2 regions of the Geobacillus sp. CAMR5420 genome follow, and region 1 is predicted to be linked to the other one. Evidence: riboswitches for the same ligand, from Rfam matches in the RefSeq annotation. Region 1 holds a riboswitch; the other holds the start of a gene.
What was found. A riboswitch is a leader RNA that binds a small molecule or an ion and turns the genes downstream of it on or off. The one in region 1 is predicted to bind FMN.
Positions count from the first base shown of each region.

Region 2: another riboswitch for FMN. It lies ahead of ribD (bifunctional diaminohydroxyphosphoribosylaminopyrimidine deaminase/5-amino-6-(5-phosphoribosylamino)uracil reductase RibD); the one in region 1 lies ahead of DI44_RS07925 (ECF transporter S component).

Region 1 covers NZ_JHUS01000039.1:39,465-48,176, forward strand. The annotation lists gene DI44_RS07955 (DUF6044 family protein) at 1-1,591, opposite strand, end outside; partial or broken gene DI44_RS07950 (transporter, sodium/bile acid symporter family protein) at 1,870-2,103, opposite strand; gene pcp (pyroglutamyl-peptidase I) at 2,151-2,798, opposite strand; gene DI44_RS07940 (DUF979 domain-containing protein) at 2,828-3,790, opposite strand; gene DI44_RS07935 (DUF969 domain-containing protein) at 3,791-4,477, opposite strand; gene DI44_RS07930 (sulfite oxidase-like oxidoreductase) at 4,810-5,424, shown strand; gene DI44_RS07925 (ECF transporter S component) at 5,469-6,083, opposite strand; FMN riboswitch at 6,210-6,342, opposite strand; gene DI44_RS07920 (threonine synthase) at 6,428-7,645, opposite strand; gene pepT (peptidase T) at 7,948-8,712, shown strand, end outside.
Region 2 covers NZ_JHUS01000050.1:128,407-137,118, forward strand. The annotation lists gene scpB (SMC-Scp complex subunit ScpB) at 1-617, opposite strand, end outside; gene DI44_RS05555 (segregation/condensation protein A) at 797-1,552, opposite strand; gene DI44_RS05550 (DUF309 domain-containing protein) at 1,747-2,286, shown strand; gene DI44_RS05545 (GNAT family N-acetyltransferase) at 2,309-2,665, opposite strand; gene ribE (6,7-dimethyl-8-ribityllumazine synthase) at 2,777-3,241, opposite strand; gene DI44_RS05535 (bifunctional 3,4-dihydroxy-2-butanone-4-phosphate synthase/GTP cyclohydrolase II) at 3,262-4,455, opposite strand; gene ribE (riboflavin synthase) at 4,476-5,120, opposite strand; gene ribD (bifunctional diaminohydroxyphosphoribosylaminopyrimidine deaminase/5-amino-6-(5-phosphoribosylamino)uracil reductase RibD) at 5,075-6,217, opposite strand; FMN riboswitch at 6,425-6,557, opposite strand; gene DI44_RS19670 (hypothetical protein) at 6,605-6,733, opposite strand; gene DI44_RS05520 (peptidylprolyl isomerase) at 6,720-7,160, opposite strand; gene DI44_RS05515 (DUF1002 domain-containing protein) at 7,345-8,223, shown strand; gene lysA (diaminopimelate decarboxylase) at 8,296-8,712, opposite strand, start outside.

The DNA.
Region 1 (8,712 bases):
CCGCATTGTCAATCGGAACCGCCGAGAAAATATAGCGGCCGCCCATTTTTTTCAACTGTTCTGTATTCAGCTGCAAGTTCTTCAGCCGTTTTTTCGACTGTTTTGTAAACATATACCGTTTTCCAAGTTCTGCTGTAAAAATATAGCAACGCCCGCCCCATTCGTCAAAATATGTGCGGATCGTTTTGCTTTTTTCCAGTTCACGTTCAATGATTTTGCGGAACTCGTATTTGTATGACAGCGGATAAAAGTTGTTGTACGTATCGAGCGTGTAAAACCCGTTGTATTGGGCGATGGCGGGGTGAATGCCGATGCTGACGACGCGGTAGTCGGACACCGGGAGCCCGATGTATTGCTTGATTTCTTGGAACTGTTTTTCCGCGTAAAATTGCTTCACCGTCGGCTCGTAGCGGAAGACGATTTCTTCGTTAATCAAAAACACCAAGATCACTTGGGCCGCTAGCAGCCGCTTCGCCCACTTTTCTCCTTTTTCGCTGTATTGCCATACGATTTTCAGCGCCAGCACAAACTGCACATAAATGACAAGCGGGCGCAAAAAATGAAAGCGGGCAAAGTTAAACGTGTCCAAAAAATGAAACCGCTCGGTAAGCGGCAGCCACCCTTTATAAAACCAAAAGGCGTACCACGCCGACAGGGCGAAATTCAGTCCGAATAGGAAAAGAAATAACCGTTCTTGCTTCCATCGTTTTTTCATGAAAACGAGATACAAGGCCATCAACCAGGCCGGCAAAATAAAAAAGGTATGCTCGGTCATGACGTGATGGTGGCCGAGGATAAAGTTTTTCCACGTCAAGCGGACGCAATGCCAAAACGACAACCGGGCATGGAAGTACTCATCCCGGCTTGTCGGCTCGTCTTCCCATAAAAACGAGTACACAAGCCGGTACTCGACAAGCAAATACAACAGCGTCATGTAAGCGATGGAAGTCAAAAAGCGGATGTTCCACCCCTTCCCGCGCAGCACATCCAAAAGCCAAAGAGTGCCCATGGCGGCAAGAAAGAAAAAGAACCCGAGCACAAAGCTGGAATAAAACGGGAGAAGCGTGAGCGCGACGTAATGTTTCCACTCCCCCTCGCCTTTCCGGATGCTCAAAAACGCCCAGAGCGCAAGCGGCATGCCGAGCGTGCTTAACATCCCCGACGGCCAAAACAGCGTCAGCGCAAATGCGAGCGCCACGCCGATGCGAACAGCCATCCAACGCGGCTCGGGCAGGAAATGCGTTTTCAACAACAAATACATGCCCAAAAATGCCACCACCCTTGTGATCGTTTGGCTGAGCGCATAAGCAGTCATCGTGGGAAATAACGCGTGCAGCCAGACGATGCCGGTCAACTCCGAACCGAGGGCATTTCTTGACAACTTGCCGTTGGCGATTTGCGGAATCTTCGCGTCAAGCGGCCCGGTGATTTTTCCGCTTTCGGAGAGCACCTTATACCAAGCGATATTGGAATCCAAATTATCGTGGACGCGAATATGGGCGTTCTCGCCAAGGAGAAAGAGCGGGGACACGTAAAGGGCGATGAGGCAAAGTGCCAAAAGGAAGAGCCATCGTTCTCTTTGTTCGGCCATCGGCATCACGCTCCCGTTTCCAAGTTTCTATTGGATACGGTGTGCAATGAGAAGAAAATTATTCCTAAGGACGGTCGAAGAGGGTGGTGATTTATGAAAAGGGGGGCTGCGCGTTCTTCTCAGTCTCCTCTTCATTCGCATTTTTTGCCCCTTCTATTTTCTCTATGCACACCTATCTTAAAATATTAAGGACAACTTATGGTAGATAGCTTCCCCACTACAATACACAATAGAAAACAGCGGCCTCTCTCTTACAAAACCGCTGTTTACACCTGCTTCTACACCCTTGACTTTTCCTTTAATCCTATCAGATGGTCCTTCTCTTCCCTCCGGCTGAAAATCGCCGCGAGGATCGCTTCGGATATATATATATTGTTGTGCCACACGCTGAAAATCGCACTTGGAACAGCCGCCAAGGGTGAAAAATTCGCTGTGGCAATTGCCACGCTCAATCCGGAGTTTTGCATTCCTACCTCCATGGCGACCGCTTTTTGTTTAGCCAAATCCATGCCGAGCAGAAGGGGCAGGCTGAAGTCAAAGGCAACTGGACGAATCCCCCTTAACAAATTTGCCCGCCAACCGCTTGGATATCTTCTTCACGTTCGACCGTCACGTCAATGGCAATCCGCAGTCCTTTCACAATCGTTTCTAACGCCATGCTAGGCTGTCCTGGATGCCGGGCTGCTTGTTCCGGCAGATACGGAATATGGATAAATCCGGCCCGAATGGGCATCTTCACTTGGGCAATATAATGCATCAATCCGTAAAACACATGGTTGCAGACAAACGTTCCCGCTGTATAAGAGACAGAGGCTGGTATGCCGTGACGCCTCAACTCATGGACAATCGCTTTGACCGGCAAAGTTGACCAATAGCCAACAGGCCCGCCTGGAACAACGGGTTCGTCAATCGGCTGATGACCTTCGTTGTCGGGAATGCGGGCATCATTGATGTTCACCGCTATCCTTTCAACGGAAATATCGGCTCTCCCTCCCGCCTGTCCGACGCAAATCACAATATCGGGATCCACTTGCTTCATTGCATCATGCAAGATTTCTAATGATTGGCCAAATACGGTTGGAATCTCCCGAACTTCAACGATATACCGATCGTTTTTCCATCCGGCTGCTTGCTTGGCCGCCTCCAGCGATGGATTCACCGTTTCTCCTCCAAACGGATCAAATCCGGTCACGAGCACTTTTTTCATCGTATCTTCAGTCCTTTCCCGTTATCGGATTATAAATCCATGAGAGTGACCACATACATTGCAGCGATGTTGAACGCCAACAGAATCAACGCTGTCGGCACTTGCACGCGAATCACGTGGTTTTTGTCTTTCAAATCAAGCAAGGCGGCGGGCACGATGTTGAAATTCGCCGCCATCGGCGTCATCAAGGTGCCGCAGTAGCCGGAAAACATCCCGAGGGCGGCCACATGATTCGCATCGACGCCAAATTGTTTGATCAGCAGTGGAACAGCGATCCCCGCTGTCATGACCGGAAACGCGGCAAAAGCATTGCCCATGATCATCGTAAACAAAGCCATGCCAATACAATAGGCCACCACAATCCAAAACAATGAATGAGTCGGAATGATGTTTCCTACCAAATTGGACACAGCGGTGCCTACCCCAGCAGTCGTAAAAATCGTCCCTAGCGTTGCCAGCATCTGCGGCAAGAGGGCGGCCCAGCCGATTGATTCAAGCAGCCTGCGCGATTCTTTAACTGCCATAAACGGAGTGGTCCGAGTCATCGCCATGCTGACGAGCAAAGCAACGAACGTCGCTAGCCCGAGAGACACAAGAGTCACGTTTTTCGGATCGAAAAGAAAAGCGTTTCCAACCTTGACATTTTTCAGCCATGTCACACCGATGACAGTCAAAACCGGAATCAACAAGGCCGGAATGAACAGGCGATGTTTCAATCGATCGCGATGTTGTCTTCTCTCTTCCGGCGTCGCCTCTTGGTAGCTTCCGAGCTTCAATCCCCCGGTTCCGACAATGGCCACCATGATAAGCACAAGCACTCCGGTGTAAAACGGGGGAATGATGCTGCCGAACAGCAGTGTCACACCATAAAGGAAATAAAACAACCCTGATGTGAAGCGCTTCGGGTTTTGACGATCGGCAAAGGTCCACAAGCTTCCCAACACAACCACAATGCCTAAAAATATGTACACCGCTTCAATGGACAACCACATTCACTCTCTCCCCTTTCCATTCTCCCGATGAAAGAGCTTGTGAAGCGAGCGGTCCAGCCGATGCAGGCGGATGCTGTGAACGATCAGCGCGGCCACGGCCGTTGGGATCGCCCATAACGCCATATGCAGCGGATCAGAAGGAATGCCGTTTTGATCAAAAAATCCTTTCATCAACAAAATCGCTCCGATGGCGATGAACACATCCTCGCCAAAAAACAACCCGATATTGTCCACCGCTGCGGAATGAGCGCGAATGTCATCCCGGACATGATCCGGCAGTTTTCCGTATTTCGCTTCCGCCGCTCCTTCTGCCATAGGAGCGACGAGCGGACGAACCATTTGAGCATGGCCGCCGATGGAAGTAAGCCCAGCCGCTGCAGCCGCTTCCCGGATGATCAAATAAGCGGTCAAGATTCGTCCTGTTGTCGCGGCTTTGATTTTCGCCACGACACTTTCTGCCTGTTCACGCAATCCAAAACGTTCCAAAATGCCGATGACGGGCAATGTGGCGATGAACACCGCCATATACCGGTTGGTCGTAAACGCTGTTCCAAATTGTTCAATAATGTCATACAGCGATTGATGGGCGAGCAATCCTGTCGCCAATCCAGCCGCTGTCACGACAAGAAGCGGATTAATGCGAACAATGAAGCCGATGATGACGATCAACACGCCAATGAGCACCATGTTTCTCTTCTCCTCTCCAGCACATTTTACGGCAAATGTTAATACAAATCGTTACGTCGTTCACCCCACTCTATTTCTTAGTCGGCATCCCCCTCTCCTCCATCTGTCGTTCCACATTTCGGAACAATAGTTTCAAATTTGTTATTATCATTATATAATTGAGAAAAATTAAAAATCAATAAATACTTACCGAAAATTTACTTTACAAAATAAAACATCAACTTGACCGAACCCGTCATGATACATCAAGCCCCCTCTTCGTTGCATCCCTTGCCCCTATTTTGTATCATGAATAATTAAGAGAAATTTAGCAGAAAAAGGAGGTGCCGACCATGACCAAACAACTCCCTCCCGGCCAATTCGAAACGGAAAAATGGCCGATTTTGCATGAGGGCGATGTGTACCAATTCGATGAAGCGACGTGGAATTTCCGATTGTTCGGCGATGTGAAAGAGGAAGTGTCGCTTTCGTATCAAGAAGTGATGCAGCTGCCGAAGACGGTTTCAACCATCGATATGCATTGTGTCACAACATGGTCAAAATTCGACACGACGTTTGAAGGCATCGCCTTCCGCGAGTTTTTGCGCTTTGTGGAGCTAGATCCTGATGTGAAATACGTGAAAATTTACGGATATTTAAACGGCGACCGGTTCGGTTATTCGGCGAACTTGCCGCTTGACGCGCTCATGGGCAACGATGCCTTGTTTGTCTATCGATGGAAAGACAAGCATCACGACTGGCAGGACATCTCGCCGAAGCACGGCTATCCGCTCCGTTTCATTCCGCCAGCGACGTTTTACTTATGGAAAGGGGCGAAATGGGCGTCCGGCATCCGCTTTATGAAAAAGGACGAGCCGGGCTACTGGGAAGAGCGCGGTTATTCGATGACCGCCAATCCGTTTAAAGAGGAGCGGTTTGCCGAGTGGGTGCCGCGGATTCGCTTTTGACAAAGCAAAAAGCGAGGGGTCGGAAATCCCTCGCTTTTTGATCATCAAGCGGCTTGGCGGGATGCCGCTTGTTTCTCAAGCCAAGCACGAAGACGCCAAAAGAGAAGCTGAAATACGATGGCCGCCATCGCTCCTTTGACGGCGTTAAACGGCAAAATCGCCGATACCACCAACGCCTTCGCTTCCGGCGCGCTCATCTGCGGAGCGCCAAGGAAAAGGGTGTACGCCGGCATAAAGACGTAGTAGTTGAGCACGCTCATGACGAGCGCCATTGTCACTGTTCCCGCCGCCAACCCCAGCAGCAAGCCTTTTTTCGATGCGGCTTTCCCATAAATATAGGAAACCGGCAAAATAAACGCCGCCCCAGCGGTAAAGTTGGCGATTTGGCCGATCGGAACGCCGGTCGCACTGCCGACAAAAACATAGTTCAACACGTTTTTCAAGAGTTCGACCGCCACGCCGGCGAGCGGGCCGTACAACAGCGCGGCGACAAGCGCCGGGATGTCGCTGAAGTCGACAAGCAAAAAGTTCGGAAACGGCGGCAGCGGAAAGTTGAGCATCATGAGCACATGCGCCATGGCGCCCAACACTCCGATGCCGACAAAGGCGCGGATGGAAATGCGTTTCATGTTTGTTCTCCTCCCCTTCTCGTGATTCATCCTCACAAGAAGAAGGCTGCCGCCGCGAGCGCCAACAAAAACTCCCTTAAACCGAACGAGGCTTAAGGGAGAAAAAGGGTGTGCGCAACTAGACGTTCGCATGCGCCAAAACGAACGCCGGCAAACCTTCATCTTCTCCCATCCAGACTATACTGTCGGCTCCGGACTCGCACCGGATCCTGCCTTGCGGCTCGCGGGCTGAGAGGCCAAGCGCCTCATCACCGCCGGTCGGGAATTTCACCCTGCCCCGAAGATGAATCGCTTATCCGTTTTTTCATTATTCCGATGAATTTAGTATACAATTCCTTTTTGGATTTGTCTACGATTTTTTGCTTGCGGCTTGATTATTCCCGCATCGGAAGCGAATCTTCCGGTTCGAGCACCGGTGGGGCGACTTGAACCAAATCGGCGTATTTCAATCCCGTCCCCGTGTTGAGCACGACGACCGTCTCCCCATCACGAATCCAACCGCTCTCGCGCAGCTTTTGGGCCGCCGCAAACGCCGCCGCTCCTTCCGGGCAAATGAACGCCCCTTCGAGTTCGGCTGCCGTCCGCTGTTCAGCCAAAATCGCTTCATCGCTGATCGCAATAGCGCAACCGTCCGTCTCATACACCGCCTCAAGAACAAGAAAGTCGCCAAGCGCTTTCGGCACATTGATGCCAAACGCCACTGTATGGGCGTTCGGCCAAAACTCCGATTCACGTTTTTTCTCCTTCCACGCCTTGACGATCGGCGCGCAATGCTCGGCCTGCACAGCGACCAGCCGCGGCATGCGGCCGTCCACCCAGCCGAGCGCCTGCAGTTCTTTGATCGCCTTGTAAATGCCGATCAACCCGACGCCGCCGCCGGTCGGATACAAAATGACATCCGGGAGCTGCCACGAGAATTGTTCGGCGATCTCCAGCCCCATCGTTTTCTTCCCTTCAATCCGGTACGGTTCTTTCAACGTCGACGCATCGTACCAGCCGTATTCGCGGATCGCTTTGGCGACGATTTGCCCGGCATCGCTAATGAGGCCGTTGACGAAATACAATTCCGCCCCAGCGATGGCGCATTCCTTTCGCGTCAGTTCCGGCGCCTCAACCGGCATGACGACTGTCGCCTGAATGCCCGCCCGCGCCGCGTACAGCGACCACGCCGCTCCCGCGTTGCCGTTTGTCGGCATCGCGAGCTGTTTGACGCCCAATTCCTTTGCTTTAGAAATCCCAACCGCCGCGCCGCGGGCTTTAAACGTCCCTGTTGGAATAACCCCTTCGTCTTTCATGTAGAGCGCTTCAATGCCGATTTCCCGTCCTAAGCGCGGCATCGGCACAAGCGGCGTCATCCCTTCGCCGAGCGACACGATATGTTCAGGATGCTTTACCGGCAGCAACTCATGATAACGCCATAAATTCGCTTCACGTTCCCTCAGCACATCCCTCTTGACTTTTTGGCGCATCGCCTCCAAGTCGTAAGCGACAAGAAGCGGCGAACCGCATTCGCAAAGTTGATGGATTTGGTCGACATCGTATGTACGTTCACACTTCGGACAATACAGATGAGACACGTAGCTGAATGACATGGTTTGGCTTCTCCTTTCCATTTGTTTCATCCGCACGAGGCAGGAAGCACCTACTTTCGCGTTTCTGACGAGACACTGGCCTTTTCATTATACCATAACCGTCCTCTGCCGCCGGCGCCTGTAATGGCAGCGTCCGTACGCCAACTTTGGGGCATCATAGCGCCAAGTAGGAAATGGTCCCCTCTTTTTTACCGTTTGAAGCCGCATATGGTAAAATAAAACGGAAACCGCCTCTTTTTTCTCACTGCATCGGCGGAATGATTCGCTGATCCAGAAAAACTTATACATAAGGAGATGAACCAATGAAACAGGAACTCATCGAACGCTTCATCCGCTACGCGAAAGTCAACACTCAATCCGATCCAAACAGCCATACGTGCCCATCGACTTCGGGACAGTGGGAGCTGGCGAGAATGCTCGTCGAAGAGCTGAAGGCGATCGGGATGGAAGATGTGACGATCGATGACAACGGCTACGTGATGGCGACGTTGCCGGCCAATACGGACAAAAACGTGCCAGTGATCGGCTTTTTGGCTCATATGGACACCGCGCCGGAATTTACCGGAGCCAACGTCAACCCGCAATTGATTGACTCGTACGACGGCGGGGACATCGTGTTAAACAAAGAACAAGGCATCATCTTGTCGCCAAACGATTTCCCGGAGCTCGCTCACTACAAAGGGCATACGCTCATCACGACCGATGGGACGACGCTGCTTGGTGCTGACGATAAAGCCGGAATCGCCGAAATTATGACCGCGATGAACTATCTCATTCAACACCCGGAAATCAAGCACGGCAAAGTGCGCGTCGCCTTTACGCCGGATGAGGAAATTGGCCGCGGGCCGCATAAATTTGACGTTGCCAAATTCGGCGCCCAATTTGCCTACACGGTCGACGGCGGGCCGCTTGGCGAATTGGAGTATGAAAGCTTTAACGCTGCCGAAGCGAAAATCACGATCAAAGGCAAAAACGTCCATCCGGGCACAGCGAAAGGAAAAATGATCAACTCGATCAAAATCGCCATGGAGTTCGAGCAGCAGTTGCCAGCCCATGAGGCGCCTGAG
Region 2 (8,712 bases), on a different contig from region 1:
CCATCGCTCAAATTTTCTGCTAATTTTTCGAAAAATAAATCCGCTTCCCGCTCGGATTCGCCATCGTCCGCCCATTCCGGCAGCGGCGGCAGCTCCTCGAGCGTTTTTAGCCCGAAATAATCGAGAAATTCCGGGGTTGTCCCGTACAAAATCGGCCGCCCGGTTCCTTCGGCTCGTCCAACCTCTTTAATGAGCGCCCGTGCCATCAGCGTCTGCAATGGCTTGTCGCTTTTTACGCCGCGAATTTCCTCAATCTCCGCGCGTGTAATCGGTTGGCGGTATGCGATAATGGCGAGCGTCTCAAGCGCCGCCTGCGACAGCGGCGATGCTCCCGGCGCTTCGACCAACTTCTTTAAATAGGGGGCGTGTTCTTTTTTTGTCGCCAACAAAAACACGCCGCCAAGTTCGACAAGCTGGATGCCGCGCTCTTCCCGTCGGCAGTCTTGTTGAAGCTCCTCGATCACCGCTTTCGCCTCTAGCTCGCTGACTTCCAACACAGCGGCAATTTGTGAAAGCGACAGCCCTTCGTCACCGGCAGCAAACAACAGCGCTTCGACAATCGCCTTCGCCGGCTTGAGCGCGCCGGCACCCTTTTTTTCTCTTTCGTTTTGTTCCATCGCCCTTCTGCCACGCCAAACTCGTTGGCGCCCCTCCTCCTTTCCTCCTGTTTTCGTCGTTTCCCAAGTCTTCTCACCCCAATGTGAGTCAACTCTCCACCTTATCATGGCATGGGCAAACAAACAACAAAAGAAAAGCGGCCCGCCGCAGCGAACCGCCGCGGCCAAACCGCACCACCTCAACCGGCTGGTTTCACCGCAAGAAACAAATCGCTGAAATTCCGTTCTTGCTCAACGATGATTTCGTCTTGCTTCATCAACTCTAAAATGGCCAAAAACGTCACGACGATATACGAACGATCGTAGGACGGAAACAGCTCGTAAAAGTTTTTCCGCCCGTTCGCCTGCTTTAGTTCATGCAAAATTTCCGCCATGCGCTGTTCGACGGAAATATCTTGGCGGGAGATTTTCGCCCGCATCGGTTTTTGCAGTTTTTTGCGGCGCAACAGCTTCGACAAGGCGCCAAGCATATCGTATACGTTCACATCCAGCGGCGCCGCCTTTTTCTCATCCGCGTATGCGCTTAAGTCGCTCGGCGGCTTTGTAAACAAAAGCGCCCGTTCCTCTTCGCGCCGCTTCAGTTCGCGCGCCGCCTCTTTAAACTTTTTATATTCAAGCAGCCGCTGCGTCAGCTCCTCACGCGGGTCCCCGTCATCGCCCCACTCGATGTCGCCGTCGACCGCTTCTTCATTGGAGGGCGGCAGCAGCATTTTGCTTTTGATCGCAAGCAAGGTGGCCGCCATCACTAAATATTCGCTGGCGATATCCAACTCAAGCTCCTGCATGGCGTGAATGTACGCCATATACTGCTCCGTAATTTGCGCGACCGGAATATCATAAATATCAATTTCATAGCGGTTGATCAAATGCAAAAGCAGATCAAGCGGCCCTTCAAACGCTTCGATTTTGACGTTGTACGGCAATTGCACATCCATCCCACCATTTTTTCCAGAACCACCGCCCGGTAGGCTCGTCTCCAGCTGCAGTACATTTATTGTATCATAACGAAGCGGCGAAGCGAACGGAAAACAGTCTCTTTTTTGCGCCGCAGGCCGCCGAAGCCGTATAATCGAAGAAGAGCCGTCCGCCTTCACATGGCGCGGCCCACTTTTGAAAGGAACGATGGCCGATGTATCCAAAAGCGTATATCGAGTATTTGGTCCATTTCCATAGCGACCGCGATTATTTCGAATGCCACGAGATTTTGGAGGAACATTGGAAACAAGACGGTCGAAACAAAGGTTGGCTTGTGCTCATTCAAATGGCGGTCGCTTTTTACCATTACCGGCGCGGCAACACTTCCGGCGCGCTCCGCCTCATTCGACGGGCGCGGGCGCTGCTTGACGAAGCGCAAGAGATGATCCGGCGGCTCGGCCTCGATGACGAGGCGCTCGCCCGCTTGCTCGACGAGACGGCTGGGCGGATCACTCGCGGCGAACCGTACGAAAGCGTCGAACTGCCGATTCGCGACCGTTCCCTTTATGAGCAATGCCAGGCCGCCTGCGCCCGCCGGCAGCTCGTTTGGGGGCAAGCCAGCGACCTAGCCAACCTTGATCTTGTGGATAAACACCGGCGCCGCGACCGCTCGGACGTCATCGCCGCACGCGAACAAAAAAAACGGGCCAAAGCGGAAGGAGTTGGCTTCCCTCCCCCTCCGCCGCCCGCCTGAGCGCGGCACCGCGCTAGTTTCGTTATTCGTTGCACGCATGGCATTTATCGAAAAACGAGGCGGTCCACTCGTTGGCGCACAATCGGCGGCCCGGGTACACCTCTTTCAATGCCTTGACCATCTGTTTTCCGATCCCTTGGTGGCGGTGTGACGGATTGACGCTGATGTGCTGGATTTCCACAACATCAGGAGCGCGCAACAGGACGCCGATAATGCCGACGATGTCATCCCCTTCTTTCCATAAAAACAGCTGCCAATCGTTGTTTGTTTCATACTGTTTCATCGTCTGCTGCAGCCGTTTCAGGTCTTTTTCCGTCGGCATAAACGACAACAGTCCCATGGCGATTTTCTCATAGTTTTTTCGGTAACGGATTAACATAAAAATCCCTCATTATCGACAAACGCTTTTCCGAAATGGAAAAGTTTTTGTCATTTTCTCTATACGTATTATAAACATTCTCACCGATATTGTGAACCATTTCATGCCTTTTTACGCAAATGTCCGCAAGACGTTCGCCATTTCGATCGCCGACACCGCCGCTTCCCATCCTTTATTGCCCGCTTTCGTGCCGGCCCGCTCGATCGCCTGTTCAATGGTGTCCGTCGTCAACACGCCGAAAATGACCGGAACACCGCTTGCAAGCGCCGCGTGGGAGACGCCTTTGGCCGCCTCGCTGCAGACGTAGTCAAAATGGCTCGTTGCCCCACGGATGACGGCGCCAAGCGTAATGACAGCGTCAAACTGCTTCGATTCCGCCATTTTTTTCGCCACAAGCGGGATTTCAAACGCACCCGGCACCCAGGCGACAGTGATGTCGCTGTCGCTCACGCCATGGCGCGTCAAGCCGTCGATCGCCCCAGATAAAAGCTTGCCCGTGATGAATTCGTTAAAACGAGAGACGACGATGCCGATTTTCAATCCGGTGCCGACTAAGTTTCCTTCAATGATGCGCATGTTCGTTGCTCCTCCCATCATTAAAAATGAAGCATATGTCCTAATTTTTCATGTTTCGTGCGCAAATATTTTTCATTTTCCTTTTTCTCTGGCATCTGAATGGGCACCCGTTCAACGACTTCGAGTCCATGCCCTTTTAAGCCGGCGATTTTGCGCGGGTTGTTCGTGAGCAGGCGCATTTTCGTCACGCCAAGATCTTTCAAAATTTGCGCCCCGATGCCATAATCGCGCAAATCGGCGGGGAAGCCCAGTTTTTCGTTCGCTTCGACCGTATCATAACCTTGCTCCTGCAACTTGTAAGCGCGCAACTTGTTCATAAGGCCGATGCCGCGCCCTTCTTGGCGCATGTAAAGCAACACCCCGCGCCCTTCCGCCTCGATTTGCCTGAGCGCCGCATGCAGCTGCGGACCGCAGTCGCACCGGTACGAGCCAAACACATCGCCAGTTAAGCATTCGGAATGGACGCGCACCAAGATCGGCTCATCCGGGATGATCTCTCCTTTGACAAGCGCCACATGCTCTTTTCCGTCGAGCACGTTTGTGTAGCCGATGGCGCGAAATTCGCCGAATTCGGTCGGCAGCCAAACGTCCACCTCCCGTTTCACGAGCTTTTCCCGCTGACTCCGATAGGCGATCAAATCTTTGATCGTGATCATTTTCAATCCGAACTGATCGGCGATTTGCCGCAAATCAGGAACGCGAGCCATCGTCCCGTCCTCTTTAATGATTTCGCAAATGACGCCGGCCGGCTTCGCGCCGCACAAACGGGCCAAATCAACCGCCGCTTCTGTATGGCCGGCGCGCCGCAAGACGCCCCCCTTTTTCGCAATCAACGGAAAAACGTGGCCAGGACGTTTAAAATCGCTCGCTTTCACATTCGGATCAAGCAGCGCCTGAATCGTCGCCGCCCGCTCGTAGGCGCTGATTCCCGTCGTTGTCGTTTTGTAGTCGACACTCACCGTAAACGCTGTGCCATGCGCGTCCGTGTTATGAGTGACCATCGGCTCAAGCTCGAGCCGCTCCGCCAATTCCTCCGTAATCGGCACGCAGACGAGCCCGCGGCCATGAGTGATCATAAAGTTAATGACATCCGGAGTAGCTTTTTCGGCCAGCACGACAAAATCGCCTTCATTTTCGCGGTCTTCGTCATCGCAAACGATGATCACTTCTCCGTTTTTCAGCGCCGAAAGCGCTGCTTCAATCGTGTCAAACATCAAGCTTGCCCCCTTTTCCACTATTTATAGCCGTGCTGCTCCAAAAATTCGACCGTCAATTTGGAGGTCGGCGTCGCTTTCGCGGTGAGGAAAGCGGCGACGTACTTGCCGATCATGTCGCACTCGATATTGACGAGATCGCCCGGCCGCTTTTCGCCTAAAATCGTCGCCTCACGCGTATGCGGAATGAGTGAAACGATGAACGTGCGCTCGCTCAGACCGAAAATCGTCAAGCTCGTCCCATCGACTGCGACCGATCCTTTCTCAATCATATAGGCGCGCAGCGAGGCCGGCACTTCGATTTCATAGTAGACGGCGTTCGCTTTCGGCCACTGCCGGATGATGCGCCCGACGCCGTCCACATGCCCGGTGACGAAATGGCCGCCAAACCGTCCTCCAGCCGCCATTGCCCGCTCCAAATTCACCTTCGATCCCGGCTTTAATGTCTTTAGCGCCGTCGCTTTCACCGTCTCCGGCATGACATCGACCGTAAACTGCCGTTCGGTGAACGATGTGACGGTCAAGCAGACGCCGTTGACGGCGATGCTGTCGCCAAGCCGCACATCTTCGAGCACCCGCTTGGCGCCAATCGTCATCACGATGGCATCGCCGGTTTGCTTCATTTGTTCGATCGTGCCGATCTCTTCAATAATGCCAGTGAACACAACGATTCCTCCTTCCGTTTCGGCGCGGCGACGATTTTGATGTCCGGGCCGATCGTCTCGATGCGGCGGATGTCAAGCTCCACCGCTTCAGCAAGCCGGGCGAAGCCAAGGCCGCCGACCGGCGTCGGCGCCCCGCGGCCGCCGATCAGCTTCGGAGCGATATAGGCGATGACCTCATTGACTGCTCCCGCGCGGAGGAAGCTGTCATGAACGCGCGAGCCGCCTTCGACAAACAGCGACATGACTCCCTGCTCCCCAAGCAGACGGAGCACATCGCGGACATCGATCTGGGCCGTCGGCATTGAAAATACGCGCACCCCAAGGCGCTCATACGCCGCCGCTTGTTCCCGACTGACGCCGCCGGTGATGATCCACGTTTCTGCTTCCTTGTCAGCGACGACATGGGCGTCAAGCGGTGTACGCAATTTTGTATCCAAAATGATGCGGAGCGGATTTTTCCGCTTTTCCCCAAAGCGGACGGTAAGCTTCGGGTTGTCGGTCAAAACGGTGTTGACGCCGACCAAAATGGCGTCATGCTGCGCACGAAGGCGATGGACATCCTCACGCGCCGCGCTTGATGTAATCCATTTGCTTTCCCCCGTCGCCGTCGCGATTTTGCCATCGAGGCTGCATGCGAACTTCAACGTGACAAACGGCGTTTTTGCGGCGATATAGTGGAAAAACATCCGATTCAATTCGTCCGCTTCGTCTTTTAATACGCCAACATCAACGTCAATGCCCGCTTGGCGCAGCTTGGCAATCCCTTTTCCCGCGACAAGCGGATTCGGGTCGGTCGTGGCAACGACGACGCGACGGACGCCCGCCTGGATGAGCAAATCGGCACATGGCGGCGTTTTTCCATAATGGCTGCACGGCTCAAGCGTCACGTACACCGTCGCACCGCGCGCCTTCTCGCCAGCCATGCGGATCGCATAGACTTCCGCGTGCGGCTCACCCGCTTTCAAATGGGCGCCAAGCCCAACAACCGTCCCACCGTTGACAACGACCGCGCCAACGGCAGGATTGGGAGACGTTTGCCCGACTCCAGCTTTGGCCACATCGAGAGCGAGCCGCATATAATGTTCATCGTTATGCACCGCACTCCCTCCTTCAATAAAAATGAAACCCCCGGGATGTCCCCGGGGGCTCATCGATGAGAGAATGACCAATGATGCGCAAACAAACACATGTTCGCCAAGCAGGCTATACCGGCCGGTCGGAAACAAAAGATACTACCATGCCTAGTCGGCCGACAGACGCTGCCCACGCGGTCTGAACCGGCCGAAAACAGCCGTGCGCATATTGGCATCCTTCTCCCATCCAGACTATACTGTCGGCTCCGGAATCGCACCGGATCCTGCCTTTCGGCTCGCGGGCTGAGGGGCGGAAAGCCCCATCACCGCCGGTCGGGAATTTCACCCTGCCCCGAAGGATGCATCACGATATCGTTATGTTCATTATACCACACGAAACGCCCTGCATCATCATTCCGCAACCCAAATCCAATACGCCGCTCCCCACAACAGGCTGGCCGCAAGCAAAAAGAAAAACAAGCGCCAGTTGTTTCGAACAGTCCGATCATCCTCGCTCATGCGCTGTTTACGGTTCGTCAAATACTTTCACTTCCTTCATCACGTCGCCGTTTTTCATCGTCTTCACGACGTCCATGCCCGATGTCACTTGGCCAAAGACGGTGTGCACCCCATCCAAGTGCGGCTGCGGCTCGTGGACGATAAAGAACTGGCAGCTGCCGGTGTCGCGGCCGCGGTGCGCCATTGACATCGCGCCGGTGACATGTCGGTGTGGATTGTTGTCCGTCTCGCACGGGATCGTATAGCCGGCATCGCCCGTTCCATTGCCGCGTGGACATCCTCCTTGGCTGACAAATCCAGGGATGACGCGGTGGAACGTCAACCCGTTATAAAAGCCTTCGTTTGCGAGCTTCTCAAAATTGGCCACCGTCGCCGGCGCCTCGTTTGGGAACAGTTCAAACTCGATTTTCCCGCCGTTTTCCATGAGAATATATCCTTTTTTCGCCACAAGCATCCAGCTCCTTTTCGACATCGAAACTGCTTTTATCATACCATGATGGCCAAGTGAAACAAAAGAAAAAATGTCTTTTCAAATTCGCACGCCGCCTGACCGCGTCGCGTTTTTCCGATAGCCAAGCAGGCGAGCGTACGGTATAATGATAATGCATTTTCGTAAACAGGAGGCGAGCTATGTGAAACGAACGATCGCTTCATCGCTGCTTTGGGCGGTGCTGCTGGCATCTCCGGGCATCGCAGCGGCCGATGCCGCGCCGGGCGATGTCATTGTGACGCTCGGGGAAAACTTAACGAATGAACAAAAGCAAAAAGTGCTCGACGAAATGAAGGCGCCGGACGGGGCGCAAACGATCACCGTCTCAAACGTTGAGGAGCATAAATATTTGGACGGACTCATTCCGAAAGCGCAAATCGGCACGCGCGCCATCTCGTCGTCGATGATCACGATAAAAGAGCCCGGCTCGGGGCTTCATGTCGAAACGCACAACATCACATGGGTGACGAAAGAGATGTATACAAACGCCTTGATCACCGCAGGGGTGAAAGATGCCGATATTTACATCACCGCTCCGTTCCCGGTTTCCGGCACCGCAGCGCTGACGGGGCTGATGAAGGCGTATGAAATTTCCTCGGACCAAGCCATCCCTGATGATGTCAAAAAAGTGGCGAACGAGGAAATGGTGCAGACGGCGAAGCTCGCCGATTCGATCGGCGCGGACAAAGCGGTCGCCCTGCTGGCGAAAATCAAACAAGAAATCGCCAACAACCCACCGCAGACGGACGCTGATTTGCGCGCCCTTATTGAAAAAATCGCCAACGACCTTGGCATTACGCTGAGCGAGAATGAAATCAACAACCTGATTTCCCTTTTCCATAAAATGCAAAATGCCCATATTAATTGGGATCAAGTGAATGATCAGCTGAGCAAGGCGAAAGAACAGCTATCGGCGTTTTTGCAGTCAGAAGAAGGGAAAACGTTCATTCAAAATCTGATCGACATCTTGAAAGAAATTTGGAACGCGATCAAATCAGCATTTTCCTCAAATCAACAATGAAAGAAGGCGCCCCAAAAAAAGCAGCGGGCGCCTTTTCTTTGTGGAGGCCGTTCTCTTTCCAACCGGCGGCCTTCACTTTTTCACTTTCGTTTTCAAAGGCAAATCATATTGGATCAAATCTTCATATGTCTCCCGTTTCACAACGAGCTGGGCGTCGCCGTTTTCAACGAACACAACGGCTGGGCGCGGCAGACGGTTGTAATTGTTCGCCATGGAATAGCCGTAAGCGCCGGTGCAAAAAACGGCCAAATAATCGCCCGGCTTCGCTTCCGGCAGGGCGATGTCCCAAATGAGCATGTCGCCTGACTCGCAACACTTCCCGGCGATCGATACGACTTCCGTCGGCTCGCCGAACACCCGGTTGGCGAGCGCGGCTTCGTATTTCGCTCCGTAAAGCGCCGGACGGATGTTGTCGCTCATGCCGCCGTCAACGGCAATATAGGTGCGGACGTTGGGCACCTCTTTGCGCGAACCGATCGTATAAATCGT